DNA from 2 places in the Nocardioides sp. OK12 genome. Region 1 is predicted to be linked to the other one. Evidence: predicted binding sites of a transcription regulator. Region 1 holds the regulator's gene; the other holds the start of a gene.
What was found. The regulator LexA, encoded in region 1, represses DNA repair genes until DNA is damaged. The targets are predictions, from matches to a motif close to TCGAACANNTGTTCGA.
Positions count from the first base shown of each region.

Region 1 (9,695 bases):
GCCGCGGCTTCCCGTCGTACCCGCCCCGGGGCGGCTTGAGCCCGAAGAACGCCCCGACGGTGGGGGCGACGTCGGTGGTGCGGGCGTGGCGCGGCGAGACCTTGCCGGGGGTGACCGCGCGGTGCCCGCCGCCGATGAAGAACGGGATCGCGCGGGTGGCGGGGTGGCCGTGGTTGCCGGGGATCGGGTTGGAGTAGACGTCGGGGTCGCTGAAGCGCCAGCCGGCCTGGCAGAAGACCACGACGTCGCCGGACTCGGGGCCCAGGCGCAGCCAGTCGGCGCGGCGGTCCCAGGCCTTCAGCACCCCGGGCACGTCGGAGGCGATGCGGCGGATGCGGCGCACGGCCTTGTCGCGCTCGGAGCGCGGGCCGGTGAAGTAGACCAGGTCGGCGCCGCCGTTGTCGGCGATCACGAACCGGTCGGCCAGGAACGGGTCCTCCGAGAGCGGTCCCTGCAGCGAGACGATCCGGTCGGGGTAGGACCAGTCCATCGAGTGGTCGGCCAGCACGATGACGATCGAGTGCTCCCAGCGCCCCGAGCTCTTCAGCTCGGCCACGAAGTCGCCGACGAGCCGGTCGGTGTTGACCAGCGCCAGCTTGCGCGCGGCCTCGAGCGTGGTGGGCCCGGTGAGGTCGGTGTGTCCGAGCCGGTCGACGTCGCCGAGGTTGACGAAGACCAGGTGGGGGTCGAGCTCGCCGATCATGTCGAGGGTGGCGCGCATCGTGAAGTCGTCGGGGGCGTGCCCCGAGATCGGGACGATCGGGAACGGCTCCCAGCGGTGCGTGGCCCGCTCGCCGAAGATCCCGTAGAGGTACTCCTTGCTCAGCACCGTGCCGGTGGTCAACCCGCGCCTGTTGAGCCGCTCGATGACGGTGGGGAAGCGCAGGTCGGAGGGCTGGTCGAGGGTGCGGATCTCGCCCAGCGCCCGGTCGTAGACCGCGTTGGCCGGCACGCCGCTGCGGTCGGGGCGCACCCCGGTCATCATCATCGTGTGGTTGGGGATGGTCTCCATCACCGGCATCGAGGTGGCCCGCGGGTGGTGCACCCCGCCCTCGCGCAGCGCGAGCAGGTTCGGCGTCAGCCCGCTGTCGATCTCCTCGGGCCGGCAGCCGTCGACGACCAGCACGTAGGCCCGCTTGCGGGTCGAGGCCCGCGCCGCGAGCGCCGCCGGCTCGAGCCCGGCCACGGTCGAGAACGCCAGGCCCGAGGCCGCCGCGGTCAGGACCGTGCGCCGACCGGCGCGGATCTCACCGAGGCCGCGGGCGAAGGGGGCGGGGCCGGCCGCGTCGCAGTGGCCGCTCGTCGGGTCGCACATCAGCGGTCTCCTACGGGGGTGCTCACGCGCTGCACCGTGCCGGTGCCGGCCAGGGTGCGGAACGACGCGTCGTGGGTGGCGGTGGTCTGCTGGTCGTCGCGGGCCCCGATGACGTACCAGTCCATCTGGGTGCGCTCGGCGGTGATGTCGAGCACCGAGAAGCCGTGGTCGTCGAAGTTCAGGTACTTGATGTGGCGGTTGTTGGCCTTGATCGCGGTCTCCACCAGCGGCGTCAGCGCCGGCTGGCCGGTGATGTCCTTGAGGTTGTTGGAGGTCACCGAGGAGCACACGAACTCCACGCCCACCGAGTCGCCGAGCAGCGGGTAGAGCGAGGTGTCCATCGGCAGGTCGCAGGCCCACCCCGAGTGGATGTCGCCGGTCACGAAGACCACGTCCTTGACCTGGTGGTCGTCGATGTGGCGGAAGACCTCGCGGCGGTCGGCGGTGTAGCCGTCCCACTGGTCGACGTTGTACGGCGAGCCGTCCTGGGGCAGCAGCCCGGTGACGTCGTTGACCGGGTCGACGAGCTCGTTGGGCAGATCGGCGAAGGTGACCGGGGCGATCATCACCGGGTTGCCGACGACCTTCCACTGCGGGGCGTGGTTGCCGCGGGTCAGGGAGTCCTTGAGCCACTCCATCTGCCGGTTGCCGGTGATCGAGCGCGCCGGGTCGTTGACCTCGGCGTCCACCAGCGGGGTCGCGACCTGCTGGGACCGGTAGGTGCGCAGGTCGAGCATGCTGACCTCGGCCAGGTCGCCGAAGCGCAGGCGGCGGTAGAGCCGGGCGCCGTCGCCCAGCGAGGCGGTGCCGTCCATACGCACCGGCATCCACTCGTCGTACGCGCGGTGGGCGCGGGCGCGCCGCTTGAGGTAGTCGCCCTCGGAGTCGTCGTGGTTCTCGGCGTTCTTCCTCCACTGGTCGTTGGTGACCTCGTGGTCGTCCCAGGTCACGATCCAGGCGTACCGGGCGTGCAGGGCCTGCAGGTCGGGGTCGGTCTTGTACTGCGCGTGCCGGCGGCGGTAGTCGGAGAGCGAGACCATCTCGCGCGCGGGGTCGTGCGGGCGGATGTCGACGTTGTCCTGGCCCATGCCGTACTGGCCGGGTGCGTACTCGTAGAGGTAGTCGCCCAGGTGCAGCACCGCGTGCAGGTCGTCGCGCTCGGCGAGCAGCCGGTAGGCGCTGAACCAGCCGGCCTGCAGGTTGGCGCAGGACACCACGCCGAAGCGCAGGTTGTCGGGCGTGGCGCGCTTGGCCGGGGCGGTGCGGGTGGTGCCGACCGGGCTGCGCTGGCCGCGCGCGGTGAAGCGGTAGTGGTAGACGGTCTCGGGCTGCAGGCCCGTCACGTCGAGCTTGACGGTGTGGTCGCGCGCGGCGCTGGTGACGAAGCGGCCACGGCGCACGACGTTGCGGAAGCGGCGGTCGGTGGCGACCTCCCAGCGCACGCCCACCCGCGGGCCCTTGCCCGAGCCGGGGGTGGCGGCCCTGGTGGGGGTGACCCGGGTCCAGATCAGCACCGCGCGCGGCAGCGGGTCGCCGGAGGCCACGCCGTGGGCGAAGACGTCGTGGCGGGCCTTCGCAGCGACCGCGTGCGGGCTCGCGAGCACGCCGGCGCCGGTGATGGCGGCGCCGCCGGCCCCGACGGCACTGGCGGCCAGGACCGTACGGCGTCCGAGGGCGGCGAGGCGGGCCCGCTCGGCGTCGGCGGGGCGCACGGCGTCAGCGGCGGTGGTGGGGGTCAGTGGTGGGGTCACGCCTCATCCAACGACACACCGCCGTCCACGTGACGTGGACGGCGGTGTGAGCACCGTCTGTTCACCGTCGGTTCGGTCTCCCGACGGGCGGGTGCGGGGCCTCAGAGGCTGCGCAGCACCGCGGTGACGACCCCGAGGATCGAGGCGTGGGTGCCGTCGATCGGCTCGTAGGCGTCGTTGTGGGGCAGCAGCCAGACCTTGCCGTCCTTGCGCTGGAAGGTCTTGACGGTGGCCTCCTCGCCGATCAGGGCGGCGACGATCTGGCCGTTGCTGGCGGTCTGCTCCTGGCGGATCACCACGTAGTCGCCGTCGCAGATCGCGGCGTCGATCATCGAGTCGCCGGAGACCTCGAGCAGGAAGAGCTGGCCGTCGCCGACCAGCTGCTGGGGCAGCGGGAAGACGGCCTCGACCCGCTCCTCGGCCAGGATCGGGCCACCGGCGGCGATCCGGCCCACGACCGGCACGTAGGAGGCCTGCGGCATGGTGTTGCCGATGTCGGTCTCGTCGACCGAGCTGTCGTCGGCCGAGGAGATCGCCTTGCGGCGCGCCATCAGCTCGGGCAGGAAGACCTCGAGGGCGCGCGGGCGGTGGGGGTCGCGCTTGAGGAAGCCCTTCTCCTCGAGCACCTTGAGCTGGTGGGAGACGCTGGAGGTGCTGGTCAGGCCGACGGCCTGGCCGATCTCGCGCATGCTCGGCGGGTAGCCGCGGGTCTCGATGGCCTCCTTGATGCACGCGAGGACCTTGATCTGGCGCGGCGTCAGGCCGGTCGCGTCGGGAGGGCCGTCGGGCAGCTCCGCGACCCCGCGCTTGCGGGGGCCGCTGTTCTTGGTGGCCATCGTGTGCCTTTCGTGCGCGAGGCCCGAGCCGGGGAGTCCGCTCGGATGGGTCGTGGACCCACGCTATCGCCGCGCGGGCCCGACTTCAAACATCTGTTCGAAGGGCGTGTCGCGCTCGTGGAGGCGGCGACGGGCTGCTCCGGAGTGACGTCGGGGATCTCGAACAATTGTTCGCTGCACCCCTTGCGCGGCTCGAACACCTGATCTAGTCTCGCTCATGTGTTCGATCGAACACCTGGTCGAAGCAGGATCTCGACCGGGACTGTCGGTGGCTGTCCGTAGACATCTCCCTGACCGAGCACGACGACGACCACCCCCTTCCCCAGGAGGTCCCGATGAGCACCATGACCCTCACCGCCGCCCCGGCCCCGATCCGCCTCGGCGCCGTCCGCGCCACCCGCCGTACGACGCCGGGCTCGCTGCGGCTGACCCGCCGCGGCCGGCTCGCTGTGCTGGCCGCGGGCCTGCTGCTCGTCGCCCTGGTGGGCGTCGTGCTGGCCGGCGTCTCCGTTGCCACCAGCGAGAGCGGCACCGCCCCGGCGACCGAGACGATCACCGTCGGCGTCGGCGACACGCTGTGGGCCATCGCCGCCGAGCGCGCCGAGTCCGGCGACGTGCGCGAGGTCATCGAGCGCATCCAGCAGCTGAACTCCCTCGACGGTGGCCTGGTGGTCACCGGCCAGCGCCTGGTCGTCCCGGCCGGCTGAGGAACGGCCCGCGACCGCGCTGCGGTCCGGGCACGGCGGCCCCTGCGGCCGCCCACAGATTTCGTCGGTCGCCTCGACCCCGGCCGGCGAAACCAGGGGAAAGACGAGGGGCGGGCCCGCAGTGGGCCCGCCCCTCGCGCTGTGTCGGGCCCTGTCTTCCGCGTCCGGTGCGGGAGGCTGTCGTGGTGAGCGACGACGTCTTCGAGAGCAGGCTGGCCCAGCGGCAGGCGTGGTGCGAGGCGCCCTGGGGCCGCCTGCGGTTCGCGGTGGTGCGCGAGACGCTGCGCCGCCAGGTCGAGGCGCTGGAGGCCGACCTCGGGCAGCCGCGGGCGCTGCGGGTCCTCGACGTCGGCGGGGGCGACGGCCGCGACGCCCTGGGCCTGGCCGTCGCCGGCCACCACGTCACGGTCCTCGACCCGGCGCCCTCCTGGCTCGCCGAGGCCCGCCGCCGCGCCGAGTCCGCGCGGGTGGGGGAGCGGGTGGTGACCCTCGAGGGCTCGATCGACGACCTGAGCGGGGCCGGCGGCGGGTTCGACCTGGTGCTGTGCCACAACGTGCTGCACTACCGCCCGGCCGAGACCGGCGCGGCCGACGTACGACGTCTGGCGCAGGCGGCGCGGCCGGGCGGCCGGGTCTCGGTGATGGCGCCGAACCCCGCGGCGCGGGTGATCGGGCGGCTGGTGCGCGAAGGGCCGGAGGCGGCGCTCGACGAGCTCGGCCGCGACGACATGGAGTCGGCCACCTTCACCACGACCGCGCGGGCGGTGGCCCGCGACGAGGTCGAGGAGCAGCTGGTGGCGGCCGGGCTCGAGGTGGTGGGCCGCTACGCCGCCCGGGTCGCCAACGACTACGTCGCCGACGACGGCCTCAAGGTCGACCCCGACTTCTACGCGGTGCTGGAGCGCCTCGAGCTCGCGCTGTGCGACCGGGAGCCGTTCATCTCTCTCGGGGCGCTGTGGCAGCTCGTCGCCGCCCGCCCGGTGGGGGAGCCGGGGCCGCGGGGTCGCGGGTGAGGCCGAGCGCCCGGCCCAGGCGCGCGACGAGCATCAGGCCCACGAAGAGGCAGGCCACGGCCCCGACGGAGGCGAGGGCCAGGAAGAACCAGGCGGCCGACTCCCCACCGCGGGCCTGGGTGCCAAAGTCGATCGCGGCGTAGACCAGGTACCCCCAGGCGACCACCGCGGCGGTGACGGCCAGGGCCAGGCCGAGCAGCCGCGGCTGGAACGAGCGCTCCGGGCGGGCCGCACGGCGCGAACCGGCCCGCTTGCCGGCGGTGGCGGGAGCCGGAGTCGGCGCGCCGGCCACCTGCTCGTCCACCTGGCCGCCCGCCTCGCCGCTCACAGCGTCATTGTGTCCGACCGCACCCAGCCCCGGCGACCGGGTGTCGATACCGGTGCCGGCATCCGGCAGCCCCTCCGGCGCCGCTCGGCGCCACCCCTTCGGGGCGGTCCCGGTGCGCTGACCTGCAGCGATGCATCGAGTGTGATCTGGGTCGCAGGAAATTTTCGGGACGGCTTGCGCGGCTCGTGGTCCCGGGCGTACGGTTCCACTACATCTAGTAGTTACACCGCTGTAGTTATCCACATCTAGTTCACAGATGGATGCGGGATGGTGCACAGGTGACCGGTTGTTCTCCACAGGGAGAGCAACGATATCCACACCCAGCAGCCCTCGCGGGGGCTGCGCGGCGCGCCCGAGAGGAGGACCCGATGCACTGCCCGTTCTGCCGTGCCACCGACACCCGGGTCCTCGACTCGCGGGTCTCCGAGGACGGCGGCTCGATCCGCCGCCGGCGTACCTGCTCGGCCTGCTCGAAGCGGTTCACCACCGTCGAGCAGATGCAGCTGAGCGTCGTGAAGCGCTCGGGGGCCAGCGAGCCCTTCGTGCGCGAGAAGGCCGTGGCCGGCGTGCGCAAGGCGTGCAAGGGCCGACCGGTCACCGAGGACCAGCTGGCCTGCCTGGGCCAGGTCGTCGAGGACACCCTGCGCGGCGCGGGAGCCGCCGAGCTGCCGGCCCACGAGGTCGGCCTGGCCATCCTGGGCCCGCTGCGCGAGCTCGACGAGGTGGCCTACCTGCGCTTCGCCAGCGTCTACCGCCAGTTCGCCTCCGCGGCCGACTTCGAGGACGAGATCGCCATGCTCCGCGCCGAGCGCCTGACGCTCGACACCGAGCCCCAGCCCACGGGCTGACACAGACCGCCCGGCAGGTAGTGGGGAAGCTGCCTGCCGGGCGCACCACCTCTTCCCTCACCGCATCACCCGGTGTCACGTCCGATGTCGGTGGTCGCAGCGACCATCGGGACGGGCGCCGACACAGCACCCCCCAGCAGCAGACCGCACCAACCAGCACCCCTTAGACCGGGACACAGAGGAGCACGGCATGACCGAGACGGTGAGCGGCGCAGGAGCCGACGCAGCGACCAAGGGCCAGGGCAAGGGCCTGACGATGGAGCGCGTCTTCAGCACCGAGGGGGTGCACCCCTACGACGAGCTGACCTGGGAGAGCCGCGACGTCGTCCAGACCAACTGGAAGACCGGCGCCACCGTCTTCGAGCAGCGCGGCGTGGAGTTCCCCGCCACCTGGTCGGTCAACGCCTCGACCATCGTCACCACCAAGTACTTCCGCGGCGCGGTCGGCACCGACGCCCGCGAGCGCAGCCTCAAGCAGCTCATCAACCGCGTGGTCGAGCAGTACGTCAAGGGCGGCGTCGAGCACGGCTACTTCGCCACCAAGGCCGACGCCGAGGTCTTCGAGCACGAGCTGACCTGGCTGCTGGTCAACCAGTACTTCTCCTTCAACTCCCCGGTCTGGTTCAACGTCGGCACGCCCTCGCCGCAGCAGGTCTCGGCCTGCTTCATTCTCTCGGTCGACGACTCGATGGACTCGATCCTCAACTGGTACAAGGAGGAGGGCTTCATCTTCAAGGGCGGCTCCGGTGCCGGCCTGAACCTCTCGCGCATCCGCTCCTCCAAGGAGCTGCTCTCCTCCGGCGGCACCGCCTCGGGCCCGGTCTCGTTCATGCGCGGCGCCGACGCCTCGGCCGGCACCATCAAGTCGGGCGGCGCGACGCGCCGTGCGGCCAAGATGGTCGTGCTCGACGTCGACCACCCCGACATCGAGGAGTTCGTGGCCACCAAGGCGCGCGAGGAGGACAAGATCCGCGCGCTGCGCGACGCCGGCTTCGACATGGACCTGGGCGGCGAGGACATCACCTCGGTGCAGTACCAGAACGCCAACAACTCGGTCCGCGTCTCCGACGAGTTCATGCGTGCCGTCGAGGAGGGCACCGAGTTCGGGCTGCGCTCGCGCGGCACCGGTGAGGTCATCGAGACCGTCGACGCCCGCGAGCTGTTCCGCAAGATCTCCACCGCCGCGTGGGAGTGCGCCGACCCGGGCCTGCAGTACGACGACACCATCAACGACTGGCACACCAACCCCGAGACGGGTCGCATCACCGCGTCGAACCCGTGCTCGGAGTACATGAGCCTCGACAACTCCTCGTGCAACCTGGCGTCGCTGAACCTGCTGAAGTTCCTCAAGGACGATGACACCTTCGACGCCGAGCTGTTCGCGAAGGCCGTCGAGGTGATCATCACCGCGATGGACATCTCCATCTGCTTCGCCGACTTCCCGACCGAGCCGATCGGCCAGACCACCCGCGACTACCGCCAGCTCGGCATCGGCTACGCCAACCTCGGCGCGCTGCTGATGGCGATGGGCCTGGGCTACGACTCCGACGGCGGCCGCTCGATGGCTGCGACCATCACCTCGCTGATGACCGGTGTCTCCTACAAGCGCTCGGCCGAGCTGGCCGGCGTGGTGGGCCCCTACACCGGCTACGCCCGCAACGCCGACGCCCACAAGCGCGTGATGCGCAAGCACCAGGCTGCCAACGACACCGTGCGCACCCTGCACATCGCCGACTCGCAGGTGCACAAGCTGGCCACCGCCGCGTGGGCCGACGTGCAGAAGCTCGGCGAGACCAACGGCTTCCGCAACGCGCAGGCCTCGGTGCTCGCGCCCACCGGCACCATCGGCTTCATGATGGATTGCGACACCACCGGCATCGAGCCCGACTTCTCGCTGGTGAAGTTCAAGAAGCTCGTCGGCGGCGGCTCGATGCAGATCGTCAACCAGACCATCCCGCGGGCGCTGAAGAAGATGGGCTACCAGCCCGAGTCGATCGAGGCGATCGTCGCCCACATTGCCGAGCACGGCCACGTGATCGACGCCCCCGGGCTCAAGACCGAGCACTACGAGGTCTTCGACACCGCCATGGGCGCCCGCGCCCTGGCGCCGATGGGCCACGTGCGGATGATGGCGGCCTGCCAGCCGTTCCTCAGCGGGGCGATCAGCAAGACCTGCAACCTCCCCGAGGATGCCACGGTCGAAGAGGTCGAGGACATCTACTTCCAGTCCTGGAAGCTCGGTCTGAAAGCGACCGCCATTTATAGAGATAACTGCAAGGTCGGACAGCCGATGTCGACCGGCAAGGGCGAGAACAAGGGCACGGACTCCAACAAGACGGCGGACGCCCCGGCGGAGACCAAGGTCGTGGAGAAGGTTGTCTACGCCCCGACCCGCAAGCGCCTGCCGAAGTCGCGGGTCTCGCGCACCACGTCGTTCACCGTGGGTGGCGCCGAGGGCTACATGACCTCCGGTGCCCACGAGGACGGCCAGCTCGGAGAGATCTTCCTCAAGCTCGGCAAGCAGGGCTCGACCCTGGCCGGCGTGATGGACGCCTTCTCGATCGCGGTCAGCATCGGCCTGCAGTACGGCGTCCCGCTGGAGACCTACGTCTCGAAGTTCACCAACCTGCGCTTCGAGCCCGCCGGTCTCACCGACGACGCCGACGTGCGGATGGCGCAGTCGATCATGGACTACATCTTCCGTCGCCTGGCCCTGGACTACCTGCCCTTCGAGGAGCGCGAGGCCCTCTCGATCTACTCGGCCGACGAGCGCCAGCGCTACCTCGAGACCGGCTCCTACGAGCCCGTCGAGGAGACCGGCGGTGCCGCCGAGCTGGTCGACACCCCTTCTGTGGGGCGCGACGGGGGCTCCTCCGTTGGTCGAGCAGCGAGCGAAG
Region 1 is NZ_BNET01000002.1:538,332-548,026, forward strand. It holds gene OCU29_RS06735 (alkaline phosphatase family protein) at 1-1,315, opposite strand, end outside; gene OCU29_RS06740 (alkaline phosphatase) at 1,315-3,066, opposite strand; gene lexA (transcriptional repressor LexA) at 3,168-3,902, opposite strand; gene OCU29_RS06750 (LysM peptidoglycan-binding domain-containing protein) at 4,238-4,609, shown strand; gene OCU29_RS06755 (methyltransferase domain-containing protein) at 4,795-5,622, shown strand; gene OCU29_RS06760 (hypothetical protein) at 5,546-5,950, opposite strand; gene nrdR (transcriptional regulator NrdR) at 6,319-6,798, shown strand; gene OCU29_RS06770 (vitamin B12-dependent ribonucleotide reductase) at 6,989-9,695, shown strand, end outside.

Region 2 (9,695 bases), 330 kb from region 1:
CAGCCTCCGCGAGCGTGGAGGCACGACCATGGCAGCGACGGGTGCGTCGGGGGCGCCGTACGGCGCGGGCGAGGTGCCCGACGTGCGCGCCGCCCTGGTGCGCCGGCTGGTGGCCGGCAGCGAGCGCAGCTCCTCGCTGGACCGGCTCTGCGAGCTGGCCGCCGCCCTGCTCGAGGCCGGCTCGGCCCAGGTGTCGCTGATCGGCGAGACGCAGGTCGTGGTCGGCGGTCACGGCGCCGGGAGCGCCCTCGTGGGCATCCCGACCCCGGTCGAGCACTCCCTGTGCACCGTGACCGTCGGGCTCGACGCCCCGCTCGTGGTGCCCGACGCCGCGACCGACGCTCGGGTGGCGGGGCTGCCGCCGGTCGCCTCCGGTGCGGTGCGGGCCTACCTGGGCGTGCCCCTGGTCGTCGCCGACGACCAGGTCGTCGGCGCCCTGTGCGTCTACGACACCCGGCCTCACCCCTGGTCCGACCACGACGTCAGCACCCTGGAGCGGCTGGCCCGCGCGGTCGTCGGGGACCTCGAGCTGGCCGCGACCAGCTCGGACTACGAGGTCCAGCAGGTCGCCTGGCGCCTGGCCACCGACGCGGCGGGCGTGGGCGCCTGGGAGTGGGACCTCGTCTCCGGCGACCTGCGCTTCGACGACCGGCTGCTCGAGATCTTCGGCTTCGACCACGACTCCTTCGGCGGCACGATCGGCGCCTTCACCGACGTCGTCCACGACGAGGACGTGCCGCGGGTCAACGCCGCCCTCGACCGGGCCATCTCCACGTGCGGCGAGTACGCCGCGGAGTACCGCATCCACCTGCCCGACGGCTCGGTGCGCTGGATCGAGGCGCGTGGCCGCGCGCTCGGCGACGAGCAGGGCTCGGCGGTGCGGGTGCTGGGGGCGGCGTACGACACCACCGCCGTGCAGGACGGCGAGGCGCGCGTCGCCCGGGTGCTGGAGTCGATGCCCACCGCGTTCTTCCAGCTCGACCGCGGGTGGCGCTTCGCCTACCTCAACGGCGAGGCCGAGCGGCTGCTCGGCCGCAGCCGCGACGAGCTCGTCGGCCACGACATCTGGCAGTCGTTCCCGGCCGCGGTCGGCAGCGACTTCGAGCACCACTACCGCCTGAGCGCCCGCACCGGCGAGCCGGTGGCTTTCGACGCCTACTACCCCGAGCCGCTCGACGCCTGGTACGAGGTGCGCGCCTGGCCCAACCCCGACGGGCTGGCGGTCTACTTCGTCGACGTCACCGCGCGCCACCGGGCCCAGGAGCAGGTCGCGCGCACGGCCCGCCGCGACGCGCTGGTCGCCACGGTGACCGAGCAGCTCGCCGGCACGCTGGACCTGGAGGAGGCGGTCGCCCGCCTGGGCGCGATCGTGGTGCCGGCCCTGGGCGACTGGTGCGTGGCGACGCTGGTGGAGGAGACCGGCCCGGAGGGACGGCTGCCGGGGCTGCGCGACGTCGGCGGCTGGCACCGCGAGCGTGAGGCCCAGCCGCTCGTGGACCGCTTCGCCGCGGTGCGCCTCTCGCGCCTGGCCGACGACTCGTTCCTGCCCACCGTGCTCGGGTCCGAGGCCCCGGTGGTCGGCGCCGGGGCGACCGAGGGCCTGTGCAGCGTCTTCGAGGAGGGCGAGGTGCACGACCTGGTGCGGGCCCTGGCCCCCGAGCACGTCGCCGTCGTCAACCTGCGGGGTCGTGACCGCGTCGTGGGGCTGCTCACCGTGCTGCGCGACGCCGCGCGCGGTCCCTTCACCGGGGCCGACCTCGACACGCTGGCGCAGGTCGCCGAGCGCGCCGGCCTGGCCGTCGACAACGCCAGGCTCTTCGCCGAGCAGCGCGACCTCGCCGAGGGGCTGCAGCGCAGCCTGCTCACCGCCCCGCCCCAGCCCGACCACCTCGAGATCGTGGTGCGCTACGAGGCGGCCGCCGAGACCGCCCAGGTCGGCGGCGACTGGTACGACGCCTTCGTGCAGGACGCCGGAGCCACGATGCTCGTGATCGGCGACGTGGTCGGCCACGACACCGCCGCGGCCGCCGCCATGGGCCAGGTGCGCAACCTGCTGCGCGGCATCTCGGCCTTCAGCGGGCTGGGGCCCGCCGACGTGCTGCGGGGGGTCGACCGGGCCCTCGACACGCTCGGCGTCGACACGACCGCGACCGCGGTCCTGGCCCGCCTCGAGCAGACGCCCGAGGAGCTGGAGCAGGGCGTCACCCGGGTGCGCTGGTCGAACGCCGGGCACCCGCCGCCGGTGGTCCTGGGGGCCGACGGCAGCGTCGAGCTGCTCTCGGCCGACGACCCCGACCTGCTGCTGGGGCTCTTCCCCGACGCCGAGCGCGGCGAGCAGGAGGTGGTGCTGCCGCGGGGCTCGACCGTCCTGCTCTTCACCGACGGACTGGTCGAGCGACGCGGCGAGGACCTCGACGTGGGCCTCGACAGGCTGCGCCGCGAGCTGGCGAGCCTCGCGGCGGGCGACCCCCCGCTCGACGAGCTGTGCGACCGGCTGCTGGTCCGGATGGTCCCCAGCATGCGCGAGGACGACATCGCGCTGGTCGCGGTCCGGCTCCACGACCAGACGCAGCCCCCGCCCACCGGGCGTGGACGGCGCGCGGGCACGGTCGTGGAGGACCTCGAGTCGCCCGTGGTCAGCGGCCGCATCGTGCGGACCCGGCTGCCGGCGCACCCCTCGGGCGTGCCCGGGGCCCGGCGCTTCGTGCGCGAGGCGCTGCGCGGGCGCGGCATCGAGCTGGTCGACGACGCCGAGCTGTGCGTCGGCGAGCTCGCGGCCAACGCCGCGCTGCACAGCGGGGGCGCCTCCATGGACGTCGCCGTGCGGCTCGACCACGGGGCGGTCACCGTGACCGTGACCGACGAGGGCAGCGTCCCGGCCGACGCCGTGGTCCCGCGCCTCGCCGACCCGGGTTCCTCGTCGTGGGGCGAGCCCACCACCGGGCGGGGGCTCGGCATCGTCGCCGTGCTCGCCGACGACTGGGGCGTCGAACGGGTCCCCGGCGGCACGAGGGTCTGGGCCCGGCTGCTCGACGAGCGGGCCGACAGCGCCGTACGGCCCCCCGACTCGCCGCCGGAGCCGGACCCCGAGCCGGCCGGCGGCGGGCCCGGGACGCAGCCGGTGCTGCTGCGCGGCTGCCCGGTGCAGCTGTGGCTGCGCCAGGACGAGCACATCGACGAGCTGGTGCGCGACCTGCAGCTGCTCTCCGCCACCCACGGGCACGAGCCGGGGTTGGCCCTGGTGGGCGAGGTGCGCGCGCTCCTCGACGTCTTCGCACCCCTGCGCCGCGCGACGCGGCGTCGGGTGGAGGCCGCCCGCGAGCAGGGGCGTACCGAGATCGACGTCGAGGTGTCGCTGCCGGTCGCGGCGGCGGGCCGGGCGGCCCGCCTGGTCGACCTGCTCGCCGTCCCCGACCAGGGGCTCGACGAGGGGCGCCTGCTCACCGTCGGCGCCGAGCCGGAGGTGCAGTGGCTGCGCACCTGGATGATCGCGCAGGTCCGCGCCCAGCTGGAGGACGGCGACGAGCCCGAGTCGTGGACCGACTGGCTGACCCGCACCGCTCCGGGCGTCGAGCAGGGGCAGGCCTAGTCTCGACAGGACCGGCCAGCCCGAACCAGCACGAACCAGCACGAACCAGCACCGATCTCGACCGATCTCGACCGAACGGGGCAGCAGTGAGTGACCTGATCTTCGCCAACGGGCGACTCTTCGACGGACTGAAGTACCACCACGAGCACGCCGTGGGGGTGCGCGGCTCCATGATCCACGCCGTGGGGCCGCTGGAGCGCGTGCGCGAGGAGATGGCCGCGGGCGGGCGGCGCGTCGAGGAGGTCGACGCCGACGGTGGCCTGGTGATGCCGGCCTTCCACGACGCCCACGTGCACCCGCTCATCGGCGGGCTCGAGCTGCGCAACGCGCTGCTCACCAGCTGCAGCAGCGCGGACGAGTGCCTCGAGACGATCGCCGACTGTGCGGCCGAGCAGGACGACTCGCACGGGGACTCCTGGTTCCGAGCAGGCGGTTGGTCGCTGGACCACTTCGACCCGCGCACCGGCCCCACGGCCGAGATGCTCGACAAGGTGGTGCCGCACCGCCCGGCGTTCCTGCCCAGCAACGACCACCACAACGCCTGGGTCAACACCCGGGCGCTCGAGCTGGCCGGCATCGACCGCGACACCCCCGACCCGCCCGACGGGTGGATCGAGCGCGACGAGGACGGCAACCCGACCGGCACGCTGCGCGAGGCCGCGGCCCTGCTGGTGCACCGCCTCGTCGACACCACCCGCGAGGAGAAGCACGCGGCCCTGCTCGACGCGCAGGCGCACCTGCACTCGTGGGGCATCGTGGGCTGGCAGGACGCCCTGGTCGGCGGGTACGCCGGCATCGACGACCCGACCCAGGCCTATCTCGACCTCGTGGCCGCCGACGAGCTCACCGCGCGCGTGCGGCTGGCGCTGTGGTGGGACCGGCACCGCGGCGTGGAGCAGCTCGAGGACCTGGTGGCCGAGCGCGAGCGGCTGCGCGAGGCCGGGCTGGACGCCGGCTCGGTCAAGCTGATGGTCGACGGGGTCTCCGAGACCCTGACGATGGCGGTGGACGAGCCCTACCTCGGGGGCGCTCGCTGCCCCTGCGCCGGTGGCGAGCGCGGGCTGGCCTTCCTCGAGCCCGAGCAGCTCGACGAGGCCGTCACCGCCCTCGACGCCGCCGGCTTCCAGGCCCACTTCCACGCCCTGGGCGACCGGGCCGTGCGTACGTCGCTCGACGCGATCGCCGCCGCCCGCCGCCACAACGGCTGGAGCAACCAGCGCCACCAGCTGGCCCACCTCCAGCTGGTCGCGCCCCGCGACCGCAACCGCTTCCGGCTGCTCGGTGCGATCGCCAACGTCGAGGGCATGTGGGCGCGCTACAACACGCCCGCGGTGCAGATGGTCGAGCCCTACCTCGACCAGGAGCGCCGCGACTGGCAGTACCCCTTTGCCGACATCGTCGACAGCGGCGCGCTGGTGGCCGGCGGCTCGGACTGGCCGATCAACCCGCCCGACCCGATGGAGGGCATCCACGTGCTGGTCAACCGCTCCTCGCGCACCACCGACGAGAGCGACGAGGAGCCGCCGATGCGCGACGAGCAGGGCCTCACCCTGCTGCAGGCGCTGCAGGCCTACACCAGCGGCGCCGCCCACGCGAACCACCAGGAGGACTCCGGCAACCTGCGCGTCGGCGCCTCCGCCGACGTGCTCGTGCTCGACCGTGACCCCTTCGACCTGCACGAGGACGAGATCGGCTCCGCCGAGCCGGTCACGGCCTGGGCCCGGGGCTCCGAGGTCTACCGCCGCTGACGGCCGAGCAGTCACTTTCGAACCCTCGACCGGTCAGTTCGGAACCCTCGACCGGTCACTTCCGAAGCGTCGAAAAAGTTTTCGATCGGCCTGTGGAAAACGGGGTTTGACCTGGTGCTTTGTCGGTGAGCCCTGAGATACTTTGATCATGTCGACCACCGCCGCGCACCCTGTCGGGAGTGCTGTCGCGCGGGTGCGTTCGGTGCTGAGCGAGGTCGCGGGTACGCCGTTGTGGTCGATGAGCCAGGGCGAGGCTGCTGAGGTGCTGGCGGAGGTCGCGCGGGTGGAGGCCATGTTGGTCGAGGTGCGCTCGGGGTTGCTGACCCATGCCGAGACCGTTGGTGTGCAGGAGCGCAACGCCTCGCCGTCGTTGGCGGTGTGGCACTCGAACGTCACTAGGACCACCAAGCGGGAGTCGTTCCGTCAGGTACGCCTGGCCGAGGGACTGGCGCGTCACGTGCTGGTGCGTGAAGCGCTCGGTCGCGGGGATCTGGTCGCGGAGCAGGCGTCGGTGATCTGTACGTCGTTGGACGCGCTGCCCGACGACCTCGACCCGGCGGTCCTCCGAGACGCCACCGAGACTCTGGTGGCGTTCGGCAAGGTGCACGACGCGAAGGCGCTCAGGGTGCTCGGGCGCCGCATCCTCGACGTCGTCGCACCCGAGGTCGGTGAGGCGTGGGAGGCCGAGCTGCTGGATCGTGAGGAGCGCGAGGCCGAGAAGGGCTCGGTGTTCCGGATGCGTGAGGACGGCCACGGTCACATCAGGGGTTCCTTCACGGTGCCGCTGCTCGTCGGGCAGATGCTCGAGCGGGCGCTGCTGGCCTTCGCGGCCCCCAAGCACCAGGTCGCCACCCGTGCCACCGGTGACGACCAGGACGGCCAGAGCGGTTCGGAGGAGGCGGCGGTGCCGGTACGTCGTCCGACCGCGCAGCGCCTGGGGGCTGCGTTCGTGGAGCTGGTGGAGCGCCTCGACCCGGCTGCGCTTCCGCGGGCCGGTGGGGTGAACGCGACCGTGGTGGTGACGATGACGTTGGAGTCGCTGCAGGGTGGGTTGGCCGCGGCCACGCTCGACACCGGTGGTCGGGTGAGTGCTGCGACCGCGCGTCGGCTGGCGTGCGAGGCCGGGATCGTGCCGGTGGTGCTGGGCGGCCGGAGCGAGCCGCTCGACGTGGGGCGCAGCCAGCGGCTGTTCACCGTCCCGCAGCGTCTTGCCCTGGGTGTGCGTGACGGCGGCTGCACCGCGAAGGGGTGCGACGCCCCTCCTGCGATGTGCCACGCCCACCACGAGGACTTCTGGTGCAGGGACGGCCACACCAAGGTGGAGCGGGGGCGGTTGCTGTGCCCCTACCACCACCGACGCATCCACGACCCGGAGTACGAGACCGAGATCGGTGGGGACAACCAGGTCAGCTTCCACCGGCGCACCTAGAAGACACCCCCTGCAGCAACAAGACGCCGTACGCCGTGAACTGGCGCCCACTCGGCGTACGACGTGAACTGGCGCCGACTCGGCGCAGGTGAGGGTGACGTCGCACGGCGTACGCCGTGAGCCCGCGTCGACCCGGCGGGTAGGTTGTGGCGCGTCCGAGACCACGCGGGGTGCGCACGCCCCGCCGCACCCAGGAGTGGCAGCGCATGGGCGGGCACCACCGCAGACCCGACGAGCACGAGCTGGGGCGCACCCCGCGGGCGGCGTGGCTGGTGCTGGCGCCGATCGCGCTGTTGACGGTGGTGGCGATGGCGTGGCTGTGGCCCACCGAGGACCTGACGCCCGCGGAGGGGCAGGGCGGCGCGGCGCAGTACGACGGCACCATCACCGCCATCGAGAGCAGCGAGTGCACCGAGGACCTCACCGACGACGTCAACGGCTGCGGCACCGCCACGGTCGCGCTCGAGGTGCCCGAGGACGACCCGCGCCAGAACCCGGTCGACGAGGCCGAGGTGCCGCTGCCCAACGGGCCGGGCGCCCCCGAGGTCGCCGAGGGCGACGACGTCGTGCTGATCCTCAACGAGACCCCCGACGGCGAGTCCTACGCGATCGTCGACCACCAGCGCGGCACCAGGCTGGCGGTGCTCGTCGGCGCGTTCGTGCTGGCGATGGTCGCCTTCGGCCGCTGGCGGGGGGTGAGTGCGCTGGCGGGTCTCGGGGTCACCTTCCTGCTGCTGCTCTACTTCGTGGTGCCCGCGATCCTCGCCGGCTCGCCGCCGCTCCTGGTCGCGATCGTGGGGTCGGCGGCGATCATGCTCACCGTCCTCTACCTCACCCACGGCCTGGCCGCCACGACCACCGTCGCGGTGCTCGGCACCCTGGCCAGCCTCACCCTCACCGGGGTGCTGTCCGCGCTCGCGGTCTCGGCGCTGCACCTGACCGGCGTCACCGACGACCTCTCGCTGGCCGTGGGGATGACCCAGGGCGTCAACACCGAGGGCCTGCTGCTGGCGGGCATCGTGATCGGCTCGCTGGGCGTGCTCGACGACGTCACCGTCACCCAGTCCGCCACCGTCGCGGAGCTCGCCCGCGCCAACCCGGCGTACGGCGCCCTGCAGCTCTTCCGCGCCGGCAGCCGGGTCGGGCGCTCGCACATCGCCTCGGTCGTGAACACGATCGTGCTGGCCTACGCCGGCTCGGCGCTGCCGCTGCTGATCCTGATCGTGGCCAACACCGAGTCGCTCGGCAGCGTGGTGACCGACCAGATCATCGCCCAGGAGGTGGTGCGCAGCGTGGTGGCCACGCTCGGCCTGGTCGCGGCGGTCCCGCTCACCACGGGCCTGGCGGCGCTGGTGCTGCGCTCCCGGCCGGACCCGCAACCCTGATCCCGCAGGCCTGAGGACGCCCCCGCTCAGGCGGGGCGGGTCATCCGCAGCATCGTGTCGGCCACGAGGTACTCGTCGGTGTAGCCGGCGCGCATCAGCGGCTGGGCCGCGAGGGTGTCGAAGCGGCCGTCGGCGGTGATCATCGCCGGGTCGACGTGCACGCCCACGACCTCGCCGACGACCAGCCACTGGTCGGTATCGGCGCCGTGCCGGTCGCGCAGCCGGGTCGAGTGCACCACGACGCACTCCAGGGAGGCGTGGCTCGCGACCACCCGCAGGGCGCCCACCAGGTGCCCGGGGGCCAGCTCGAGCCCGACCGCCTCGGCCTCGTCGGTGCCGCGCGGCAGCGAGCGCGACGTGGCGTTCATCTGCTCGGCCAGCCCGCGCGAGACCAGGTTCCAGACGAACTCGCCCGACTCCAGGGCCAGGCTCGCGGTGTCCTTCATCCCCACGCTCGAGAACATCACCATCGGGGGCCGGTCGCCCACGGCGTTGAAGAAGCTGTACGGCGCCAGGTTGGTCGTGCCGTCGGCCGTGCGGGTGCTGATCCACCCGATCGGGCGCGGGGCCACGATCGCCTTGAACGGGTCGTGGGGGAGCAGGTCGCGGTCGCGCGCCGAGGGCTCGTAGAACACCATGCGCCCATTGCACCAGCACCGGGCCCACCCTCCTCGTCGGCCCAGCGGCGGCCCGTCGGTGGTGGCTGCCAGGCTGTGCGCCGTGGACGTCAGGTGGATGCCCGTGGCCGGGCTCGCGGTGGTGCTGCTCGCCGGCTGCACCGAGGTCGGTGGGGTGGGTGGGGTCGGCGCCGGCGGCGTCGTGACGGTGCCGGAGCAGGCACCCGCCCCGGTCGGCAGCGGGGGCCGCGAGCGAGGTGAGGTGGTGCGCATCGTCGACGGCGACACGCTCTACGTGCGCGGCGACGGCGACCTGCTGGGCGACGGCGGCGCCGACGGCACGGCGGTGCGGCTGCTGCAGATCGACACCCCCGAGACCGTGGCGCCGGGGTCGCCGGTGGAGTGCTGGGGCCCGGAGGCGTCGGCCGCGCTCGAGGACCTGGTCCCGCCGGGCTCGGGCGTCAGCGTGGAGGCCGACGACGAGCTGCTCGACCGCTACGGGCGCACGCTGCTCTACGTCTACGACACCGACGGCGAGATGGTGAACCTCGCGATGGTGCGCGCCGGGCACGCCGAGGCGGTGCTGTACGAGCCCAACGACCGCCACATCGCCGCCATGCGGGCCGCCGAGAGCGAGGCCCGCGAGGCCGGGCGGGGCCTGTGGGGCGCCTGCTGAGCCGCTACCTGCGACAGTGGAGCCCGCCGTCGCCGCACCGCCCGAGGACCCCATGATCACCCGCACCCCCGTCTCCGCCGTCCGCCTGGGCGGCCGTCCGGACCAGCCGCTGCTGCTGCTGGGCCCCGACCTCGGCACGAGCGCGCAGGCGCTCTGGGCCGCGGCCGCCGTCCACCTCGCCGAGCACTTCCAGGTGGTGGCCTGGGACCTGCCCGGGCACGGCACCAACCGGACCCCGCTCGAGGCGCCGG
Region 2 is NZ_BNET01000002.1:210,533-220,227, forward strand. It holds gene OCU29_RS05185 (SpoIIE family protein phosphatase) at 29-3,589, shown strand; gene OCU29_RS05190 (amidohydrolase) at 3,676-5,337, shown strand; gene OCU29_RS05195 (HNH endonuclease signature motif containing protein) at 5,486-6,766, shown strand; gene OCU29_RS05200 (YibE/F family protein) at 6,937-8,151, shown strand; gene OCU29_RS05205 (flavin reductase family protein) at 8,178-8,789, opposite strand; gene OCU29_RS05210 (thermonuclease family protein) at 8,872-9,444, shown strand; gene OCU29_RS05215 (alpha/beta fold hydrolase) at 9,497-9,695, shown strand, end outside.
Region 2: a site for LexA is predicted at 5,407-5,422, ahead of OCU29_RS05195 (HNH endonuclease signature motif containing protein). Genes of this name have one in related genera too.